One region of the Psychrobium sp. 1_MG-2023 genome, then DNA from elsewhere that is predicted to be linked to it. Evidence: predicted binding sites of a transcription regulator. Region 1 holds the regulator's gene; each other region holds the start of a gene.

The links. Region 1 encodes sigma-54, which starts transcription at its own class of promoters, with help from an activator protein. Its sites were predicted from a motif close to GTTGGCACGNNNNTNGNNT; they were not measured.
Region 2: a site for sigma-54 is predicted at 2,939-2,957, ahead of glnA (glutamate--ammonia ligase). Genes of this name have one in related genera too.
Region 3: a site for sigma-54 is predicted at 2,916-2,934, ahead of flgB (flagellar basal body rod protein FlgB). Genes of this name have one in related genera too.
Region 4: a site for sigma-54 is predicted at 4,152-4,170, ahead of Q8W26_RS01620 (PAS domain-containing sensor histidine kinase). Genes of this name have one in related genera too.

What each region holds. Positions count from the first base shown of each region.
Region 1 is NZ_JAUYVJ010000008.1:73,024-78,413, reverse strand. Features, by position in the region: gene mgtE (magnesium transporter) at 1-90, opposite strand, end outside; gene rapZ (RNase adapter RapZ) at 174-1,031, opposite strand; gene hpf (ribosome hibernation promoting factor) at 1,170-1,457, opposite strand; gene Q8W26_RS06040 (RNA polymerase factor sigma-54) at 1,483-3,000, opposite strand; gene lptB (LPS export ABC transporter ATP-binding protein) at 3,068-3,793, opposite strand; gene lptA (lipopolysaccharide transport periplasmic protein LptA) at 3,797-4,300, opposite strand; gene lptC (LPS export ABC transporter periplasmic protein LptC) at 4,281-4,841, opposite strand; gene kdsC (3-deoxy-manno-octulosonate-8-phosphatase KdsC) at 4,838-5,390, opposite strand, start outside.
Region 2 is NZ_JAUYVJ010000011.1:60,967-66,356, forward strand. Features, by position in the region: gene Q8W26_RS07765 (HD domain-containing phosphohydrolase) at 1-458, opposite strand, end outside; gene typA (translational GTPase TypA) at 651-2,477, opposite strand; gene glnA (glutamate--ammonia ligase) at 3,007-4,416, shown strand; gene Q8W26_RS07780 (hypothetical protein) at 4,551-5,090, shown strand; gene glnL (nitrogen regulation protein NR(II)) at 5,224-5,390, shown strand, end outside.
Region 3 is NZ_JAUYVJ010000002.1:156,403-161,792, forward strand. Features, by position in the region: gene flgE (flagellar hook protein FlgE) at 31-1,347, opposite strand; gene Q8W26_RS01770 (flagellar hook assembly protein FlgD) at 1,368-2,057, opposite strand; gene flgC (flagellar basal body rod protein FlgC) at 2,069-2,485, opposite strand; gene flgB (flagellar basal body rod protein FlgB) at 2,488-2,883, opposite strand; gene Q8W26_RS01785 (protein-glutamate O-methyltransferase CheR) at 3,018-3,851, opposite strand; gene Q8W26_RS01790 (chemotaxis protein) at 3,841-4,806, opposite strand; gene flgA (flagellar basal body P-ring formation chaperone FlgA) at 4,954-5,390, shown strand, end outside.
Region 4 is NZ_JAUYVJ010000002.1:123,169-128,558, reverse strand. Features, by position in the region: gene Q8W26_RS01645 (LegC family aminotransferase) at 1-88, opposite strand, end outside; gene Q8W26_RS01640 (UDP-N-acetylglucosamine 4,6-dehydratase) at 88-1,278, opposite strand; gene Q8W26_RS01635 (hypothetical protein) at 1,307-1,627, opposite strand; gene fliS (flagellar export chaperone FliS) at 1,669-2,073, opposite strand; gene Q8W26_RS01625 (sigma-54 dependent transcriptional regulator) at 2,439-3,881, shown strand; gene Q8W26_RS01620 (PAS domain-containing sensor histidine kinase) at 4,216-5,274, shown strand; gene Q8W26_RS01615 (sigma-54 dependent transcriptional regulator) at 5,278-5,390, shown strand, end outside.

The sequences.
Region 1 (5,390 bases):
CACATGAACAAACATACCACTGCTGAGGGCTTTTTCTACCTCATCGAAGCGTTGGTTTGAGAATTCTTGTTTAACAACTGTCTCTGGCATTGGCTTTCGCTTTTATTTCATATTGATTAAGGATAAATTGATTTTTATAAAATTAACGTTAACTCAGTTTTAATCGATTTTTGTTATGTCTTGGCTTTACGAAACATCTCACGGTGGTGAATCTGGATATTGTGCTTTTTGTGAGAAAAGTTTTTAGCTAATTGTTGCGCAATATAAACACTGCGATGTTGCCCGCCAGTACAGCCAATCGCTATTGTGAGGTAACTGCGATTATTTTTTTCTAAGTGAGGCAGCCAAGTATCAATAAAAGTAGTGAGTTGTTCTTCAAGTTGATTCACTAGAGGCTCCGCAGCTAAATACTGTTGTACTGGCGCATCAAGCCCTGTGAGTGGACGCAACTCTGGTTCCCAATGGGGGTTAGGTAAAAAGCGAACATCGAATACAAAATCGACATCTCGTGGCAGACCATATTTAAAACCAAATGATTCAAATACTAATACCAGCTCGCTATCGGTATTGCCAAGAATACGCTCTTTAATCAAGTCACTTAATTGATATATTGTTAACTCACCAGTATCAATCTTTAAGTCGGCTACTTCTGCAAGTTGACGTAATAATGATTTTTCTTCTTTAACCGCTTCAGATAGCGTCATGCACTGTTTGGTTAGCGGGTGCAGGCGTCTGGTCTCACTGTATCGTTTGATTAACGTGGTGCTGGGTGCATCAAGGAAAACTATCTCTAAATCACAGCTTGCTGATAATTGCTCGATTAATTGGCTCAGCTCTGATTGCGTACTAGGAATGTTTCGTACATCAAGACTCACCGCAACAGGTTGCTCCATCTCCTTCATGCTATCGATAAACGAATGCAGCAAGTTCATTGGTAAGTTATCAACGCAGTAATAGCCTAAATCTTCTAATACACGTAAAGCGACACTCTTTCCCGAGCCTGACGTTCCGCTAATGATAGTTAATTTCAATCGAGCATCCATGATGGTTATCTTGTTAATGTTCTTATTTTAGGGGGTTTGTATTTATTTGCAATGAGATAGCAAAGACTTAGCAACAAAAAAGCCTAGCAATGCTAGGCTTTAGAGTGACACTTTAGACTAAAGAATCTAGTGTCGTTGTAATTTTTCTTTGTGTTTGATCACTTGTCGATCAAGTTTATTGATCATTGAGTCGATCGCGGCATACATGTCTTCGTGAGTGGAGGTAGCAAATACTTCCCCGCCGTTTAGGTGAAGTGTTGCTTCTGCAATTTGTTGGAGTTTTTCTACGTTTAAAACAACATGTACGTTATTAATATGTTCGAAGTGGCGCTCTAATTTACTAAATTTTGTGTGCACATAGTCGTGAAGTGATTCTGTAATAGCTACGTGGTGTCCAGTTAAATTAATTTGCATAAAATGCATCCTCCATTTGGTGAGCTTAAATTAAGCTCTTTCTTTGATTGGAAGGTGGGATTGATAACGCATCACGATATTTTGCAATGGTTCTTCTTGCTACTTTAATCCCTTGTTCCGCTAACAAATCTACAATTTTACTATCGCTTAATGGTTTCTTTGGGCTCTCAGCCGCCACTAGTTTTTTGATAATGGCACGAATCGCAGTTGATGAACATTCACCGCCATTCTCAGTGCTAACGTGGCTTGAAAAAAAGTATTTTAATTCAAAAATACCACGTGGCGTATGCATATACTTTTGTGTGGTTACACGAGAGATAGTTGATTCGTGCATTTCCACTGCTTCAGCGACATCATTTAAAACCAATGGTTTCATCGCTTCTTCGCCGTATTCAAAAAAACCTCTCTGTTGCATTACAATACAATTTGCTACCTTTAGCAAGGTGTCATTTCGGCTTTCTAAACTTTTAATAAACCACTTGGCCTCTTGTAAGTGACCTCGAATAAACTGGGTATCTCCACTGCTCTTACTGGTTTTACTCAGCGCCGCATACTCAGCATTGACCTGAATTTTTGGCATGCAATCTGGGTTTAACTCAACAATCCAGCGTCCTTTTACCTTTTTAACCGATACATCTGGAATAACATATTCATCTTTTTCTTTGATGATAGTACTACCAGGGTGCGGGTTTAGAGTTTGAATCAATCGGATAGCTTCAGCGAGTTGTGCTTCTTTTAATTTGGTTTTTTTAGCAAGCGTGCGGTAATCCCGAGTTGCTAATAACTCCATATAACCTTCAACTAAAAGAATGGCTTCATCTCGCCATGGCGTATCTTCTGCAAGGCGCTTTAATTGAATGGCTAAGCATTCACTTGGGCTGCGTGCTGCTACGCCAATTGGATCAAAGTGTTGGATACGTTTTAATACTGCTTCAACTTCATCTAATTCAATTTCAGGATCGGCCATAGCTGTCAGAATATCTTCACAGTCTTGTGATAGGTATCCAGACTCTTCAACAGCATCAATAATGGCCGTTGCAATTGCTCGATCATTATCGCTAAAAGGCGTTAAATTAGCTTGCCACAACAGGTGATCTTGTAAATTCTCAGTGGTTTCCCCTTGATAAACGAAATCACTTTCAGGTCCTGCTGTCGATGACGCTACCGGTGCCGCTGGGCCAGCAGAGATGTAGTCATCCCAAGTTGTGTCTGTTGGCAGATCGTCGCTGATACTTTGCTTGTCCAGAGCTTCAGAAGTATCAATGGTACTAGAGTCATTGCTGTCAAAGTCATTACTGTCGTTATTGGCTTCTAGCGTACTTGATGAGTCATATTCATGCCCTGCGCCATTATCGTCAGCTTTTGTGTTGGCTTCATTTCCCTCGAAGTTCTCTTCGACCTCGAGTAAAGGATTGCTATCCAACGCTTCTTGGATCTCATTTTGAAGATCGAGAGTTGAAAGTTGCAGCAGCCTAATCGCTTGTTGCAACTGTGGGGTCATTGTAAGCGATTGGCCTAATTTTAACTGTAATGAAGCTTTCATTTAAATCCGTTATCTTGAATGTGCTAAAAGGAAGAGAGCACAAAATTATTTTTATCGTATAGTCTAACTATAGTCTGAATTGCTCTCCGAGATAAACATCTCTGACCGTTTGATTTGATAATATGTCATCTGGTTGGCCTTGTGCAATCATTTCACCATGACTAACAATATAAGCAAATTCACAAACATCTAACGTTTCTCGTACGTTATGGTCAGTGATCAGCACTCCTAAGCCACGTTGCTTTAATTGTTCAATGATTTGTTTTATATCAATCACTGAGATAGGGTCAACGCCAGCAAAGGGTTCATCTAATAAAATGAATTCAGGGTCAGCAGCAAGCGCTCGAGCGATCTCTACACGACGTCTTTCTCCACCAGAGAGGGCCATTCCTAAACTGTTTCTAATGTGCTGGATATGGAATTCTTCTAACAAACTCTCTAGCTTCTCAACTCGTTGAGCTTTATTAAGATCTTTACGAGTTTGTAGGATCGCCATGATGTTATCGTAAACGGATAGCTTTCTGAAAATTGATGACTCTTGTGGCAAATAGCCAATGCCTTGTCGTGCACGCTGGTGCATTGGCATTAATGTAATGTCGTTACCGCCAATAGTCACCTGGCCACTATCGCTTGGCACTAGACCAACTACCATATAGAAAGTTGTTGTTTTACCGGCACCGTTTGGGCCTAATAATCCGACGATTTGCCCTTTAGCGACTTCTAATGACACGTCCTTAACGACTTGGCGTCCAGAGTAGTTCTTTGCTAAATGCTGTGCTCTCAATGTACTCATGGTTTAATTTTTACTTTCATTTGGCTGGAGGATTGTGGTTACTTGGTCTTTTTTGTTTGCATTGCGATCAGCGTTTAAAAGCTGTCTGACCATATCGTAACTAATCGTATCGCCTTTAACGACATTTTTGCCCCAAGTTAATTGAGCGCTACGGTTGAGTTTAATGATATTAGTACCGCGCTCAAATCGGATCTCTTTGGCTTGGGCAGAAATATTATTCCCATCGCCGACTCGTTGTGAGAAGCGTGCTGGCCTACCAATTAATACCATAAGCTCAACACCATGCTCTCCATGATTGTATACTTCTAAGCGATCGGCAGTAATTTCAATTGACCCTTGCTTAATGGTGACATTACCTTTGTACACCGCAATATTTTTTGCTAAATCAATATACTGGTTATCGGCGTTGATTGATGCTTGTTGTTTAAAGTCATCAGATAATGCCGTGGCGGTGTTACTAGTCAGTAGTGCTAATAGAAAAAAAGCACTAGCTTTGAGTGTTTTCATAGATTGCCTGTATATTTTTAATAATTTCAAATTGTTGTTCATTAAAGCTGGCACGTAAGCCTAAGCCTTCAATTTTGTATTTATGACCGATTATCTCTATCGCACTGTCACTCTCAATTAACATATTGTTCAAGTTGAGATTCAGCCGTGCTGCTTTGATTTGCTGAACTTTTTCTTCGGGATTAATCGCGCTAATAATAACATCTTTTTCTAACACAACGCGGTCCTGCTGGTTAAATGTGCCTCGAGAGGCATTTATTTTCCAACGCGCGCCACCGTTTTTGGGGTAAATTATGTAGCTGGGGTTAATTAAGACGGTTACATCCTGCTCATAATGCTTCATTTCATCAGCATGTACTAACGATGATAAGTAACCTTGCCCATTAAATTGACGTAATGTCATATCTGTTGCTGTAAAGTCAGGTAAGTATTGACTAGCGACTTCAGCTTGCTTGGGCTTGGTGACCGACCAGAATGGATTCCAAAAGAATAAAATACATGAAATAAAGAATAGGCCAATTAATATCGTGGCTCGATTCATACACTCATCCCTTTAGCTTGAGCTAAGATCCCTTGACTGGCTAAAATTAAATCACTCACTTCACGCACAGCGCCAAAGCCCCCTTTAGTGAAAGTGACATAGTCACAATTTTGCAATAACGCTGGGTGAGCATCGTTTACCGCAACGCCCAATCCACAATCGTCCATCACAGGCTTATCAACCATATCATCACCTATATAAGCCACTTGATTTGGAGCGAGCGAAAATTGCTTTAACAACGCTTGGTAAGCAACATATTTATCTGCTTGTCCTTGATAAATATGCTTAACACCTAAGCTCGTCATTCTATTCTCAACGATGGTTGATTTACGTCCGGTGATAATAGCGACATCAATACCAGCGTTTATCAGAGACTTGACTCCAAAACCATCTTTGGTGTGAAAAGCTTTAAGCTCTTCACCGTCATTACCAAGGTAAATTCTACCATCAGAGAAGACGCCATCTACATCACAAATCAATAGTTTAATTTCGGCAGCCTGAATCCAAGCTGACTCAGCTATTTCACCATAGAGAGTAGGTACTGTTTTC
Region 2 (5,390 bases), on a different contig from region 1:
TCATTAGCAATCAAATACTTAACCAGCTGTCGCTCACTGTTCAGTGCTAAATCACTGGCGACAAATAAACCTAATAACAAAATACCTATCAAACTTTTGCCACTGCTATGCCAGGGCGCATCATACGTTAAGATATTTGCGAGGGTAAAACCAACAGCCGCTAGTGCAAATAAAGCGATATCAAGATTAAATTGTTGACGAACCCGCGATTGAAACGGAGAATTATTAATGACTCTAGCAAAGAGCACTAATCGAATCGGGTAAACCAGTATTATTGGTAAGGCGAGGTGCAAGGGAGTCAATGACGCTAGTAAAGGACAAACTTGATAAGCATAAACAGCAAATAACAACGCAGCAATAGCATAATGAAGCAATGGAAAATACTGTGAATTGACCGTATTAAGAGACTCTCTATTGCTCAGTTGTTTTTCAATAGTAAGCGATTGTTGCGCTTGCATAGGCACTCCTTAGCGATTATCCAGTGAACTATTTATTTATAAATAGTAATCATTTCGTATTAAACTTTTTAGATTACTTCACTAGACCGACCTTAGTCTATTAATCTTTCCGAGATGGATATTTTTTTCAGATAAAAAAAAGGCTGTCGATGAGACAGCCCTTAATAGTAGTGCGTATGAGCAACGTTATTATTAACGTGCTGCGCGCTTACGTTCGTTTTCTTTCAGCAATTTCTTACGGATACGAATGCTTGCAGGTGTTACTTCTACTAACTCATCATCATCGATGAACTCAAGTGCTTGCTCAAGTGTATAGATGATTGGCGGCGTTAATACTTGCGCTTCATCAGTACCTGATGAACGAACGTTAGTTAACTGCTTACCTTTAAGTGCGTTAACTGTTAAGTCGTTATCACGGCTATGAATACCTAACACTTGGCCTTCATAAATTTCTTCAGCATGACTTGTGAATAAACGACCACGTTGTTGTAAGTTAAATAATGCGTAAGTTAATGCTTTACCCGTTGCATTAGAAATCAATACACCGTTAGAACGTTGACCGATGTCGCCGCCTTTATGCTCAGCATACTCTTCAAACGTATGGTATAGAAGACCAGAACCAGAAGTCATTGACATGAACTCTGTTTGGAAACCAATTAAACCACGAGAAGGCATATCGAAGTCGATACGTACACGGCCTTTTCCGTCAAGCTGCATGTCACACATTACCGCTTTACGTAAACCTAACTTCTCCATTACTGTACCTTGATGCTCTTCTTCAACATCAACAGTAACTTTTTCCATTGGCTCCATTAGTACGCCATCAACTTCTTTGATGATTACTTCTGGACGAGAGATTGCTAACTCGAAACCTTCACGACGCATTGTTTCAATTAAAACACCTAGATGAAGCTCACCACGACCCGATACACGGAACTTATCAGGATCATCACCCTCTTCAACACGTAAAGCTACGTTATGTACTAACTCTTGCTCTAAACGCTCGTGGATATTACGTGAAGTAACAAACTTACCTTCTTTACCAGCAAATGGAGAATTGTTTACTTGGAAAGTCATGGTTACTGTTGGTTCATCAACGCTTAGTGCTGGTAATGGCTCTACATTGTCTACCGCACAAATTGTGTCAGAGATTTTTAATTCGCCTAAACCGGTGATTGCAACGATGTTACCCGCATGCGCCTCATCAACTTCATCACGATCTAAACCTAAGTAACCTAGCACCGTACCGACTTTACCTTTACGCACAGAACCGTCAGCCATAGAGATAGATACTTGTTGGTTTGGCTTAACCACACCGCGTTTGATACGACCAACACCGATTACACCAACGTATGAGTTATAATCTAGCTGTGAGATTTGCATCTGGAAATCGCCATCTGAGTTAGCATCAGGAGATGATACATTCTCTAAGATAGCTTCAAATAATGGTTCCATGTTATCTGTTTGAACGTCAGCATCCATAGAAGCCCAACCGTTTAAAGCTGAAGCATAAACAACAGTAAAGTCTAACTGCTCATCTGTTGCACCAAGATTGTCAAATAAATCGAAGATTTGATCCATAACCCAATCAGGACGAGCGCCAGGGCGATCAATCTTATTAATTACAACGATTGGCTTAAGGCCTTGAGCAAATGCTTTTTGTGTTACGAAGCGTGTTTGAGGCATTGGACCATCAACAGCATCTACTAGTAATAGTACCGAATCAACCATCGACATAATACGTTCTACTTCACCACCGAAATCGGCGTGTCCAGGAGTATCTACGATGTTAATACGGTGGCCATCCCAGTTAATGGCAGTTGGTTTTGCCAAAATGGTAATGCCGCGCTCTTTTTCAAGATCGTTTGAATCCATTACACGCTCTTCAGCTTCGCCGCGTGATTCAACCGTACCAGATTGTGCTAGCAATTTGTCAACCAGAGTTGTTTTACCATGGTCAACGTGAGCAATGATTGCAACGTTACGCAACTTGCTGATATCAGTAATATTATTTGACATACTTTTCGCCTAAACGGGAATAACCAGCAACACGCTGTTATTCTAGGGTGAACACCAACAGCATTAAGCCCAATTAACTATCTAAATATTGATCAAAAATAACCTCTAAGTAATCACTACACATCATACTGAGCAATATGTGACCACAAGATTAAATACACCCTATTAAAATTGCTAATTATACCCTTTTGCTATTGGTACAAAAATTAGGCGGCAAATTCTACAGACTTGTAGCAGTAAAAGCTATCTATTTAGTCTTAGCGGATCGATGATTGTAGAAAAAATTAGCAATAGTTAGAGCCAAAGCACACAAGATTTACATCTTGGGGCATGAAATGATTCAAATGCACCAATTAGAGATACGCACCAAACTGGTGCGACACTAGGATCTATTTGGTGCATTGCATCGATTTAAAAAATAAACAGATTAAACATTAGCCATAGAATCAAACCCTTACATTAATGGCATGGTTCTGGCTTTACGTTAAACAATTAAAGTTTGTATTACCTAAATTTGAAGGAAACAAAGATGTCTATAGAGAATGTTCTAGAGTTAATTAAAGAGAATGACGTAAAGTTTGTTGATTTACGTTTTACTGACACTAAAGGTAAAGAGCAGCACATTAGTATCCCATCTCACCAAATCGACGAAGACTTCTTCGAAGATGGTAAAATGTTTGATGGTTCTTCAATCGCTGGTTGGAAATCAATCAACGATTCAGACATGGTAATGATGCCTGATCCTGCGACTGCTGTTTTATGTCCATTCACTGACATCCCTACTCTAAACATCCGTTGTGACATCTTAGAACCAGATACATTACAAGGTTACGACCGTGACCCACGTTCTGTTGCTAAGCGTGCTGAAGAGTACATGCGTAGCGCTGGTTTTGCTGATAACGTATTATTTGGTCCTGAGCCTGAGTTCTTCTTATTTGATAGCGTACGCTACAAAAATGAAATGAGCGGTGCATCTTACGAAATTGATGATAAAGAAGCATGTTGGAACTCAAACACTGAATATGAAGAAGGCAACACAGGTCACCGCCCAAGCGTAAAAGGTGGTTACTTCCCTGTATCTCCAGTAGATTCGGCTCAAGACATCCGTAGTGCAATGTGTCTACTAATGGATCAAATGGGCTTAGTTGTTGAAGCACATCACCATGAAGTGGCAACAGCAGGTCAAAATGAAATCGCATGTCGCTTCAACACAATCGTTGAAAAAGCTGATGAAATTCAAGTATACAAATATGTTGTACACAATGTTGCACACGAATTTGGTAAAACAGCAACCTTTATGCCTAAGCCATTAGTTGGTGATAACGGTTCTGGTATGCACTGTCACATGTCTTTAGCTAAAGACGGCGAAAACTTATTTGCTGGTGATAAGTACGGCGGCCTTTCTGAGATGGCTCTTTACTACATCGGCGGTATCATCAAGCATGCTCGTGCATTAAATGCATTCACTAATGCTTCAACGAACTCTTATAAGCGTCTTGTACCTGGATTCGAAGCTCCTGTAATGCTTGCTTACTCAGCTCGTAACCGCTCTGCTTCTATCCGTATTCCAGTGGTACCATCACCGAAAGCACGTCGTATCGAAGTTCGTTTCCCTGATCCAACGGCTAATCCATACCTAGCATTCTCTGCGTTATTAATGGCTGGCCTTGACGGTATCAAAAACAAGATCCACCCTGGCGATGCAATGGATAAAGATTTATACGATCTTCCAGCAGAAGAAGCAGCAGCAATCCCAACGGTTGCTGAGTCATTTGACCAAGCATTAACTGCACTAGAAAGTGATTACGAGTTCTTAACCGTTGGTGGTGTTTTCTCTAAAGAAGCTATCGAAGCTTACATCGATCTTAAGCGTGCTGAAGTTGACCGTGTAAACGCGGCAGTTCACCCACTTGAATTCGAAATGTACTACAGCGTTTAATTCATTGTAATATATACAAAAGCTCGCTTCGGCGGGCTTTTTTTTTGCTCTCACTTTTTATCTAAAAATCTTGGCGCTACTATTAGCTTTGTTATATTCTAATAAGATTGCATGGATGGAAGACAGGTAAACTTATGCTTAGATTATTAATCATATTGATGATAGCGATCACTTACGGCTCTCAAGCGGGGGTAGTGTATAAGAAGGTCATGCCCGACGGTTCTGTGAAATATTCCGATAAACCATTCCTTGGTTCTAAGCCAGTGTTAATCAAAGACAGAAGTACTCGTAATAATAAAAAACAAACCGTTTCACGATCGCTTTCAACGTCTAAAAGCTTAATCGATGATAAAGAGAAAACTAAATCCAAAGTTCGTCCTGCGATCACAATTAACTCACCAGCTCATGGTGATACCATACGTGACAACAACGGAAACTTCACCATTGTGGTGCAACCAACGATTGATAAAAAAGCCCAATATAAAATACAATTATTTTTAAATAATAAACCTCATGGAAAACCATCGCAATCTACTGTTTATAATATAAAAAATCATGATAGAGGCGAAGTAAAAATTAAAGCACAGCTCCAATCAAGTTCTGGCCAAATTCTTGCAACATCAAAAGAAGCTATCATTTATTTGCATCGTGTTTCGGTGATTAAGGCAAAATAACGCACTTTTCACTACCTCACTAAGCTATTGTTACGATAATAAGCTGAAGCAGTAAATAACGCTTTTTACTCGCACCACTTTGGTGCAAATGCTATTATGGACTTTTCCAGAACGGAGCAAATGAATGTCGACACTGCATAATGTGAGTATTTTAGAGAATATGGTCACTAGTATTATCATCGTCGACCAACAACTTAACATTTGCTATAACAACCCTGCCGCCGAACAGTTATTAAAGTTAAGTACTAAACGCATGGTCGGTAGCCACCTCACCAGTGTCTATCATCATTTAAGCTCCAG
Region 3 (5,390 bases), on a different contig from region 1:
AAGGTGTTACGAAACAAATGGTTGAAGTCATTATCTAATTTGCAAAATAGTTTGAGATAATGTTTGATTCACTTCTAGTGCTCTTGAGTTAGCTTGGAAGTTACGTTGAGCGGTAATTAAGTCTACCAACTCTGTCGTTAAATCGACATTCGCTTGCTCTAATGCAGCCGAGTTAATCGTACCGAAGGTGCCGCTATCGCCTTCACCTGGTAATGGCTCGCCAGAATCTTGACTCGCCTTCCAAGATGTATTACCAATTTGCGTTAAACCTTGTTCATTTCTAAAGCGCGCCATAGCAACTCGCCCCAGTGGCTCAGCACTACCATTACTGTAAGTTGCTTTAACTAAACCATCTGGGCCAATTTCTACCCCGGTTAATCGACCAACCGTTAAACCATTTTGCTCAAGAGAAGTCACTTCAAAGCCAGACGAGAATTGTGTTGGCTCATCAAGTTTGATTGTAACCGCTTGTGTACCATCAGCACCTGTTGGATAAACACCAGCACCTGGTGTGCCTAATGCTTCTAATACAATATCAGGACTAGCTGGCGCTGCAGGTGGCTGATAAATACCACTGGTATCAAAATTAATTAATGCTCCAACGTGGCCGGTACCAGCAGTCGCTGCAGTTGGAGAAGCCGCTGAAGCAACATCAACTTTAATGCCATCAACTGCAGTAAACTGTGCCCATTGATTTGGTGCAGAGACATCCTTTACAAAGTAACTGGTTTGTACATGTGACTCACCTAATGAGTCATAAATTGTAATCGATGTTGAGTGGTTGTAAGTCGTTGGGTCTGTATGGTCGAATAAACTTAAATCTTTCGCTGTAGCGTTTGCAGGTAAGTTCGCTGACATGGTGACTTCACTAGACATTACCGGAACACCCGCTGTTTCAGGGATCTGAATTCCATTAGTCGATGTAAGGTTGATGGCAGCTGAGGTGCCATCAGTATTTACCGGATACGTTTGTAAGTAGTTACCTTTTGAATCGACAATGAAGTTTTCATTGTTTAATTTAAAGGCACCTGCTCGCGTAAACGTTAAATCTTTAGAGTCAAGGCCATCTGACGTTACAAAAAAACCTGGACCAGTAATCGCCAAATCTAACGCATTATTAGTGAAAGACAAGCTACCTTGGTGGAATTGCTGTGCAACTTGCGCTGTTGTTGCACCGTCACCGGCCTTCGTTTTTGAGTTAGTAAATAATGAGGAGGCATAGACATCGGCAAATTCTGCACGAGACTCTTTAAAGCCGATAGTGTTTACGTTAGCAATATTATTGGCCGTCACATCCAAATCTTTCTTTGATGCAGCGATGCCACTTAGTGCGATATTAAAAGACATTTTAAAACCCTCTTTTCAGATTAACCTTCGGCAACTGCTAACACTTCATTCAGTGAAATGTTGCCTAGCCCTCTTAAATTTAATACTACGCCGTTAGCAGAATTCCCTAAGCTAACGCTCGCTACATGACTGTATGTTGAAACAGCTAATTCTTGTTGTTCTCCACCAACACTGCCAGTGGCTTTAATTGAATAATTACCTTCAGGCACAGCTTCTCCCTTTTCGTTAGTGCCATCCCAAGTGAATTCATTATTACCTGCCGGCATATTAGCCAGCTTGATAGTTTTAATTAACTCACCCGTTTCGTTCTCTATACGAACTGACATACCAGGGGTTGCTTCAGGTAAACTAATAACCGCCTCAATACTTTCACCAGGCTTAACATGCCCCACATTCGCAGGAATGAGAACTTTTTGACCGACCAAGCTCGAAGCCTGTAATGCTTGAGAAGATGTCATAACCGAATTTAAATCTTCAAACTGATTGGTCATTTGAGAAATACCTTCCACCGTACTAAAGGAAGCCATTTGTGAAATCATCTGATCATTATCAACAGGTTTTGATGGATCTTGCATTGCTAACTGCTCAGTCAATAAGCGAAGAAAGTCCTCTTGATCTAATGTCTGATTAGAACCATCATCAACTTTCACTGGCTCTTTTTGCCAGCGCATCGAATCTAGATAAGCATTACTAGTATCAATTGTGCTCATTACTAATTCCCCTATTTACCTAATTGCAGTGTTTTCATTAGCATTTGCTTTGCAGCATCAGCGACTTGCACATTAGTTTGATAAGAACGTGAAGCTGACATCATATTGGCCATCTCCTCCATCACATTGACATTCGGCTTATATATATAACCGTTTTCATCTGCCAATGGGTGATTAGGGTTATACTCTTGGCGTAAAGGATCTTGATCTTCAACTATACCTAACACTTTTACTGGCACTGACTCTTCTTGATTAGCGGCAGCTTTTTGTAGCTCAGCGGCAAAAACCGGATGGCGACCACGATAGGTCTCTTCGACGCTGCTACTGACACTATTAGCATTGGCAAGATTAGATGCCGTAACATTTAATCTCAATGACTGAGCACTCATTCCAGAACCGGCGACATCAAAAATATTATATAAACTCATAATTAAGATCCTTTAATGGCTAATCTAAGCCCTTTAAACTTACCGCCGAGAAATTGTAGACTAGACTGATACTCCAATGCGTTTTTCATATACAAGTTTCGTTCCATTTGTACATCAACTGTATTGCCATCACCAGTATCAGGTTGATTTGGAATACGATACGCCACACCGTCACCAACAGAAGAAGTGACTTTAAAGTGCTTATCATGAGTTCTAGCCATACTTGAAGATAAATTAGACTCCGCATTTCGCATCGCTGTAGCAAAGTCCATATCTCGCGCTTTATAATGCGGAGTATCGGCGTTCACAATATTACTGGCAATTAACTCAGCACGCTGGGCTCTAATACCCACAGTGTGCTGTGCAATTCCTAATGCTTTATCAAATGAGATCGTCATAATTTTGTCTCTTCAATGGTTTTGTATATATAAAGCAATAGCTATGCCAGAAACAATAAAACATATTTTTTATGAGGAAATAAAAAAGGGCAAGCGAACGCTTACCCTATAACTAGTTGATAGTGCTTAATATATTATTTATTGGCCTGATAAACAATGCCTGCTTTACAGCGGTTCATTGTGAATTCATCTGTTAAGCCATTAATTGACTCTGATGCACCTAACATTAAATAGCCATCTTTATTAGCTACCTTGGCAAAGTTGGCAAAAATCTGCCGTTTAACTTCAGGAGAAAAGTAAATAAGTACATTTCGACAAAAGATTATATCGAAACGACCCAGCACATTAAAACTATCAAGCAGATTAAACTGTTTAAATTTAACGTGCTTTTTCACTTCAGGCTTAACCGAAAAACAATTGGTTGATGACGGATTGAAAAACTTTCGTTTACGCTCAGGTGATAAACCACGAGCTAAAGCTAAGTTGTCATATTCCCCCTTGTTACAATGCTCCAGCATGCTAGTTGAAATATCAGTAGCTAAAATATCAAAGCCATACTTTAACATTCCTGGATTTTTCTCTTTAAACTCTAAACACGTCATTGCAATGGAGTAAGGCTCTTGACCTGATGAGCTCGCTGCAGACCAGATTTTCAATGGCCGCTTTAAATCGGCAAACTCAGGCAGCAAACGTTGAGTTAATACTTCAAAAGGATACTTATCACGGAACCATAATGTTTCATTCGTCGTCATAGCGTCAATAACAACCGCCCGTAACGCCCGTTCTCGAAGTTCCATTGCTTTTTTGACTAACTGCGATAACGACTCACACTTATATTCGCTCATCAGCGGTGCGAGACGGCTTCTGACTAAATACTGCTTACTATTACCTAAAACGATGCCGCAATGCTGCTCAAGAAAGCGGCAAAAGTCAGTATACTCTTTTTCAGTCAAGTCTTTATTTGTCACTCGATATTTCCCTAGCTGGTTGAGAGTGCAAGATATTAATATTACGCTCAACAGCGGCGGCTAAGTCATCAGGGTTAAATTTAGCGATAAAGTCATCTGCACCGACATTATCAACCATCGCCTGATTAAAGACACCACTCAACGAGGTATGCAAAATAACTCGAAGATCTTTCAATTTTTCCATCGTTCTGATTTCAGCGGTTAAGGTATAGCCATCCATTTCAGGCATTTCAATATCAGAAATTAACAAACCTAATTTTTCAGTAACTGAACGCTCGCAAGTTTCACTTAAAGCGATAAGCTGTTCTAATGCTTCTCGACCATTTTTCGCTTGCATAATCTCTAAACCCAGTGGGGTTAGGGCTCGTTTAACCTGATTCAATGCCACAGTCGAGTCATCAGCAATCATCAACATTTTTTCACTGTCAGCAATTATTTCTTTGGCTTCTTGTAACACTTCATCTGTCATTTCTTCATTAGTAGGTGCTACTTCCATTAGAATTTTTTCTACATCTAAAATCCCAACCATATCGTTATCGACTTCTGTGACAGCCGTAAGATAATTTTTATCACCAGCACCTTCAGGAGGCGGCATAATTTGCTCCCAATTAAGGTTAATAATGCGTTCGACAGAATCAACTAAAAAGCCCTGAATAGAACGATTGTATTCGGTAATAATGATAAAACGATTAGTTAAGTCATCGATTGCAGCGCCGCCAGTGGCTAAGCTTAAGTCAATGACAGAGATAGTCTCACCACGAATATGAGCAATACCACGCACTTCGCGCGCAAGGTTAGGCAAAGACGTTAATTTGGGACACTGCAGAACTTCTTTGACTTTAAAAACATTGATACCGTAGCGTTGTCGACCATTTAATTTAAACAGTAAGAGCTCAAGACGATTTTGTCCGACGAGTTGAGTACGCTGGTTTACTGAATCTAGTACACCGGCCATAGTGGCTCCATTTCAATAGACAGATAGTGAAAAGGCTTATTTTATGTTAGATTCATCCCTGTAACAGAGTTTTTACAACTCAACTACTGCTTCTACCATAGCGATAAGCAATAAAATTTAATTTACTTATATAAAATATAGTGACTTATGAGTAGTGTCAAACAAAGATATACGAATAAATACAACACCCTTAGTATAACGACAATAGTTGCCGTTTTAGTATTGTACCTTTTATCGACCAATGCCAAAGCAACTACCGTTCACCAATCAATAGAAAATCAAATCCATACTTATATTAAAGCACAGTTAGATGATTCCTCGAATAAAAAAACCGAAATAAATGTATCTAAAATAGATCGGCGGAAAAAATTAGCCGTTTGCCAGACACCATTAGAAATTAAAGTGGCGGGTAAACAGGGCCTGAAGCGTAATAGTACAATTCACGTCAGCTGCCAAGGGACATGGAATCTGTATGTTCCTGTTCAGGTCAAACAATTGATGTCTGTAATTGTCGCAGCAAAGAATCTCTCGCCAGGTACATTACTCAATAAAAGTAATTTAAAAAAAGCCTACGCTGACATGAC
Region 4 (5,390 bases), on a different contig from region 1:
CATTACCATTAAAGATTGGGGCATGCAGTGGTATAGGCTGATTTGTCTGATAAAGCCCTTGAATAAAGCTAATGATTTTATCGTTCACTACATTTTCCCGTCTAAGTATTTGCCTAGCTCATGGTGTTCAAAATCCGGCAATAGCTGCTTGAATAAGTCGACAATCTGTTGCTTGTTCCAATGACCTTGGCTGAGTAATTTTTCAATACCTTGCGTGAAACTCTCTAACTTTTCAGATCGTTTTTGCTGATCCTGTTTAATTATGCCGACCCCAGTGAATCGTGTCATGTCTAATAGTTCTGATTCAGTATAAAACTCTTCAAAATCTTTTTCACCAGTAGTGTCGCTAGGAGTGAATAAGCACGGCCACTCACCTCGCTTGATTAATGGTGTTACTAGTTCTCTTGCTTCATCTTCTGTGTGGCATAAGTGAGGGTTGAAACCTTGTGCAAGTACATATTGCTTTGCAATATGAGAAAACGTTTGTAAATGAAGGTCGGGGGTTAATTTAGGAAAAAATATTTCTCGGTTGTTACCTAGTATACAGGAGAGCAAACAAAGCTGTCCTGATTCCTGCTGTGTAACAAAGTACCGCTTGACGTCATCTGGTGCGACTATTGGTTGTCGCTTTTGCATTCGTTGATTAAAGCTATGTAACAGGGAACCATCTGAAAACGCTACGTTAGCAAAACGTGCCGTTGATATGTTGATTGAGCTGCTCGCTCTATTTAGAAATTGCTCCATAATCGACTTAGAGGCCCCCATCATATTGACAGGGTTTGCTGCTTTATCTGTTGACACGCAAAAGTACTTTTTAACTCCCGCATTAATAGATTGATTGAGGGTCTTTTCGGTATTTAAAATATTGACCTTAACCATACGCATTAGGGTGTAGGGATCTTTTTCACTTCGAACATGCTTAAGCGCTGAAAGGTTTAAAACATAGTCATATTGACCGTCACTGTTAATAAAAGCGTCATACTCTGCTGAGCCAATATCTAAGGTTAGTGCTTTGAACTCGCCATCGATGTAGCCTATTGTACTGCGTAGATCTCTAACTAATTCTGTTAAGTTATTTTCGCTAAGATCAACCGCATGCAATTTCTTTGGTTGGCGTTTAAAAATCTCTTTAACTACGGCCTGACCAATGGTCCCAGCTGCGCCAAGAACTAAAAAGCGAGAAGATGAAACCCCCGACAGTAAAGTTTGTTCAATGGTGTCTAGATCTTGGTCAAATAATGATGAGCTACGGCCAATTAACGCTAAGGTTGAGTCCATAAGTGATTCCGATGTCTTTTGAAGTTGCCTATTTTAAATAAGCACTCGCCGCTTTGGTATTCTTTTTTTGCTTAATAACTTGTTGTGCCATTTGAGCTTTGGTCGATTGAGAAGTTTGTTGTAGCTGTTGGTCAATGTCGGCTATTTTTTGTAATCGTTCTTGATTTGGTGCTAACTCTTCATGACTGTATTCATTGAAGAGTGTTTTTATCGCTTTATCTCTTGCGTTAGATAGAATTGTTAGCTGTTCTAGAGTGTCGTTAGTAGCTTCATTGCTCGCTACGGTTTCTATCACAGCAAGGAGTTGCTGTGATAGTTCAATGATTACGTCTAGTGATCTTTGTATCATATGAGGTCACCGATACTTATTATCATAAATCAACTTAAAGGTTACTCACTAAAGTCGACTTTGTTCTGTTCTTCAGTTGGGATCTGTTCCCATGCTGAACGTAGTGGCAATAGTAATTGAATCGCTTCATCTAATTCCGCATCACTGTTGTTAGCATTGGCTTTAAATAAAAGTTGAATCACATACTCATAAAGCGAAGCAAGGTTGTTTGAGATATCTCCCCCTTGATCGAAATCAAGAGAACCGTCTAAAACACCGATGAGGGTGATGGCTTTGTTGAGTAATTCGTTGCGTTTTTCAATATCATTTTGTGCGATGGCACCTTTTGCAGCAGCAATATTGCCAAGGACTTGTTTGAATATCTCCAAGACTAATTGATACGGACTCTCTTCAGCTTTCGTATTTACACTGGCTTGGCGATACTTTTTTATTGATAATCGAGTCATACTTAATCCTACGTATTATATTTAAATCAATGACTTTCATTGATTCTTAATTAGCGTTTACTGTCGATAGTAACTGACTGTTTAGAGTATTTATTTTAAGTTACTAATAATGTTATCGACGGTAATTTAAATAGCTTTAGTGTTAACTATACCTTTTTAAAGGCAAGTAATATGCCATATATTAAATATAGTTTAATAAAATTATTAATCGACATCAAAAAGTCAATAAATTGACTGTTGCTAATTTTTTGTATTGCCAGTTAGAATAACCTATATAAATAAAACTAGTAAATGACTTTGTTTTATTAAGTTATTTTTAATATTTAATGTGTTTAAGTCATTATATGAAAAGGTAGTTGTTTAAGATGCAAGTTTCTGACTCTATTCTAATTTGTAGCGATAATGCTCAACGATTAGAAAAATTGGTCACAATTTTAGAATTTATTGGTGAATCTGTTGAACAAGTAACGCAACTTCGTGAGGTTACTGAACGCATCAAACAGCAGGGTAACTTTCGTAGTGTGATCTATGATGGTGAATTAGTCGACCTCAGCGCTGACTTTTTTGCTCAACATGCCACTCAGGCAATGTTGATTGTCGGTGATTGCGACAAAGCCTTTATTGAACAAATACCGAACTTGATCGGTTGTATTGATTTTCCTTTTAGCTATGCTCAGCTCACTCAAGAGCTTCATAACTGTCAAGACTTTTGCAATAAGCGACCTGGCAGCACTGTTAATGCAGGATCTTCATCGATGTTGTTTCGCAGTTTAGTGGGTCGCAGTGAAAATATTCAAGATGTACGTGTTTTAATTGAACAAGTCGCAACAACTGATGCTAATGTTCTGGTACTTGGTGAGTCCGGTACAGGTAAAGAAGTTGTTGCTCGTAATGTTCACTATTATTCTAAACGTCGGGAAGGGCCGTTTATTCCAGTAAACTGTGGTGCTATCCCGCCAGAGCTTTTAGAAAGTGAATTGTTCGGTCATGAGAAGGGGGCTTTCACTGGTGCATTTACAGCCCGAAAAGGGCGCTTTGAACTTGCGCAGGGTGGTACTTTATTTCTTGATGAAATTGGAGATATGCCCCAACCGATGCAAGTTAAATTATTACGTGTCTTGCAAGAGCGAACATTTGAACGAGTTGGTGGCAATAAGACCTTAAATTGTGATGTTCGTATTGTTGCTGCAACTCATCAACATCTTGAAACGCGTATTAAAGAAGGTAAGTTCCGCGAGGATTTATTCTATCGCTTGAATGTATTCCCGATTGATATGCCTGCACTGCGTGAACGTAAAGGTGATATTCCCCTGTTACTTCAAGAATTAGTCACACGCATGGAGACAGCCTACAATACATCAATTCGTTTCACTCAGCGCTGTATGGAATCATTGATGATGCATGATTGGTTAGGTAACGTGCGTGAGTTGAGTAACTTAGTTGAGCGTTTAGTCATTCTTTACCCGAATAACTTGATTGATGTTAACGATTTACCGGCTAAATATCGCCATTTAGATGTTCCTGAGTTTCAACCTGACTATCCTGAAGAGCAACAAGAGCAAGATGCCTTTGCTGCAATTTTCAGCGGTGAAGAAGAAATTGAAATCCCTGAAAAGACGCTTCTTACTGAGCTTCCTGCGGAAGGTGTTAACCTCAAAGAGATGTTATCTGAGCTGGAGATTGATTTAATTGGCCAAGCGTTAGAGCAACAAGATTATGTTGTCTCGCGTGCGGCTGAAGTACTTGGCATGCGCAGAACAACCCTTGTTGAGAAAATGCGTAAATACGGTATGTCTAAAGACGGTTAATAGACCAGAGTGTCGCCCTGAATTTTACAGAGTCAGGGTGACAATAGCTTGCCATTTAAGCATTGCTATCGCTAAGTTCTCCCATTTATAAAGAGGCACTGCATATAGGTCCTCAATTAAAGTATTTTAAGCAACCTGTGTCGCTTCTTTCAAATCACAGTTCCTGCAGTCTCTTAGACGAAACCTCTCGTTGATATCAATTATATTGGAAATAACAGCAAAGTACATCAAATTACCCTTCCTAACTGATTGATATATAATTAAAATAAAGTTGGCACATTAACTGCATTTCTCGTTGTATTAGTTTTTAAGACAAATATTTGACGAGGCTGTTATGGCACTAAACTCACCAAACAATCAACACATCGGCGCACAAGTGTCACAAAATCGTTTGGCACATTTAGTCGATATTCTACCATCAGGGGTAATTATTCTAGATGGCAATGGTCTGGTTTCAGAAGCAAATAAGATGGCGGTGAGCTTTCTCGGTCAAGAAGTGATTGGTCAGCGCTGGTTCAATGTGATTAATGAGGCGTTTCAGCCGCGTGCCGATGATGGTCATGAGGTGTCATTAAAAGATGGTCGCCGACTTAAAATTGCGATTTCGTCATTAGAGCCAGAAGACGGTCAATTGATTTTGCTCACTGATTTAACTGAAACACGTCAAATGCAAAATAACATGGCACACATGCAGCGTTTATCAGCGTTAGGGAAAATGGTTGCGTCACTTGCACATCAAGTAAGAACACCGCTTTCAGCAGCGATGCTTTATGCCGCAAACCTGAAAAACAAAGCGATGCCCGATCATGCTAAAACTCATTTTCACGACAAGCTTTTAGCACGATTGAAAGATTTAGAGCAGCAAGTAAACGATATGTTGATGTTTGCTCGTAGCGATAATGGTCAAATAGCCACAGAACTATCTTTGCAAGAACTATTAACGGAAGTTGATGCCTCTAGCGAAGCGATGATGCAACAACATAAAGCTAAGATGATGGTGACATTACCCGATCCAGATTTATTGATATTAGGTAACCGCACGGCACTCAGTGGTGCTGTTACTAACCTAATACATAATGCGATTCAAGCTAAGCCTCAAGGCTTGTTGCTGCATTTGATCGCCAGACGCTTTGGTGACAATGAAGTTGAAATTTCACTTATTGATAATGGACCAGGGGTCTCGTTAGCCCAACAACAAAAAATATTCGAACCGTTTTTTACCACAAAAAGTCAGGGAACGGGATTAGGGCTAGCAGTAGTTCAGTCTGTAGCTAAGTCTCACAATGGCAAATTAAACTTAGTATCTAAGCAGGGGCAAGGTTCGTGTTTTTCATTAATACTTCCACTTCAGCGTGAAGCCGCTGTAGTGATTAAACATGCGATGGGGAGTTAACTCATGACAAGTAATAAAATTTTAGTCGTAGAAGATGACGCAGGCTTAAGAGAAGCCTTAGTTGATACACTAATGTTAGGTGGCTATGAGTGTGTCGAATGTGAAAGTGGTGAAGA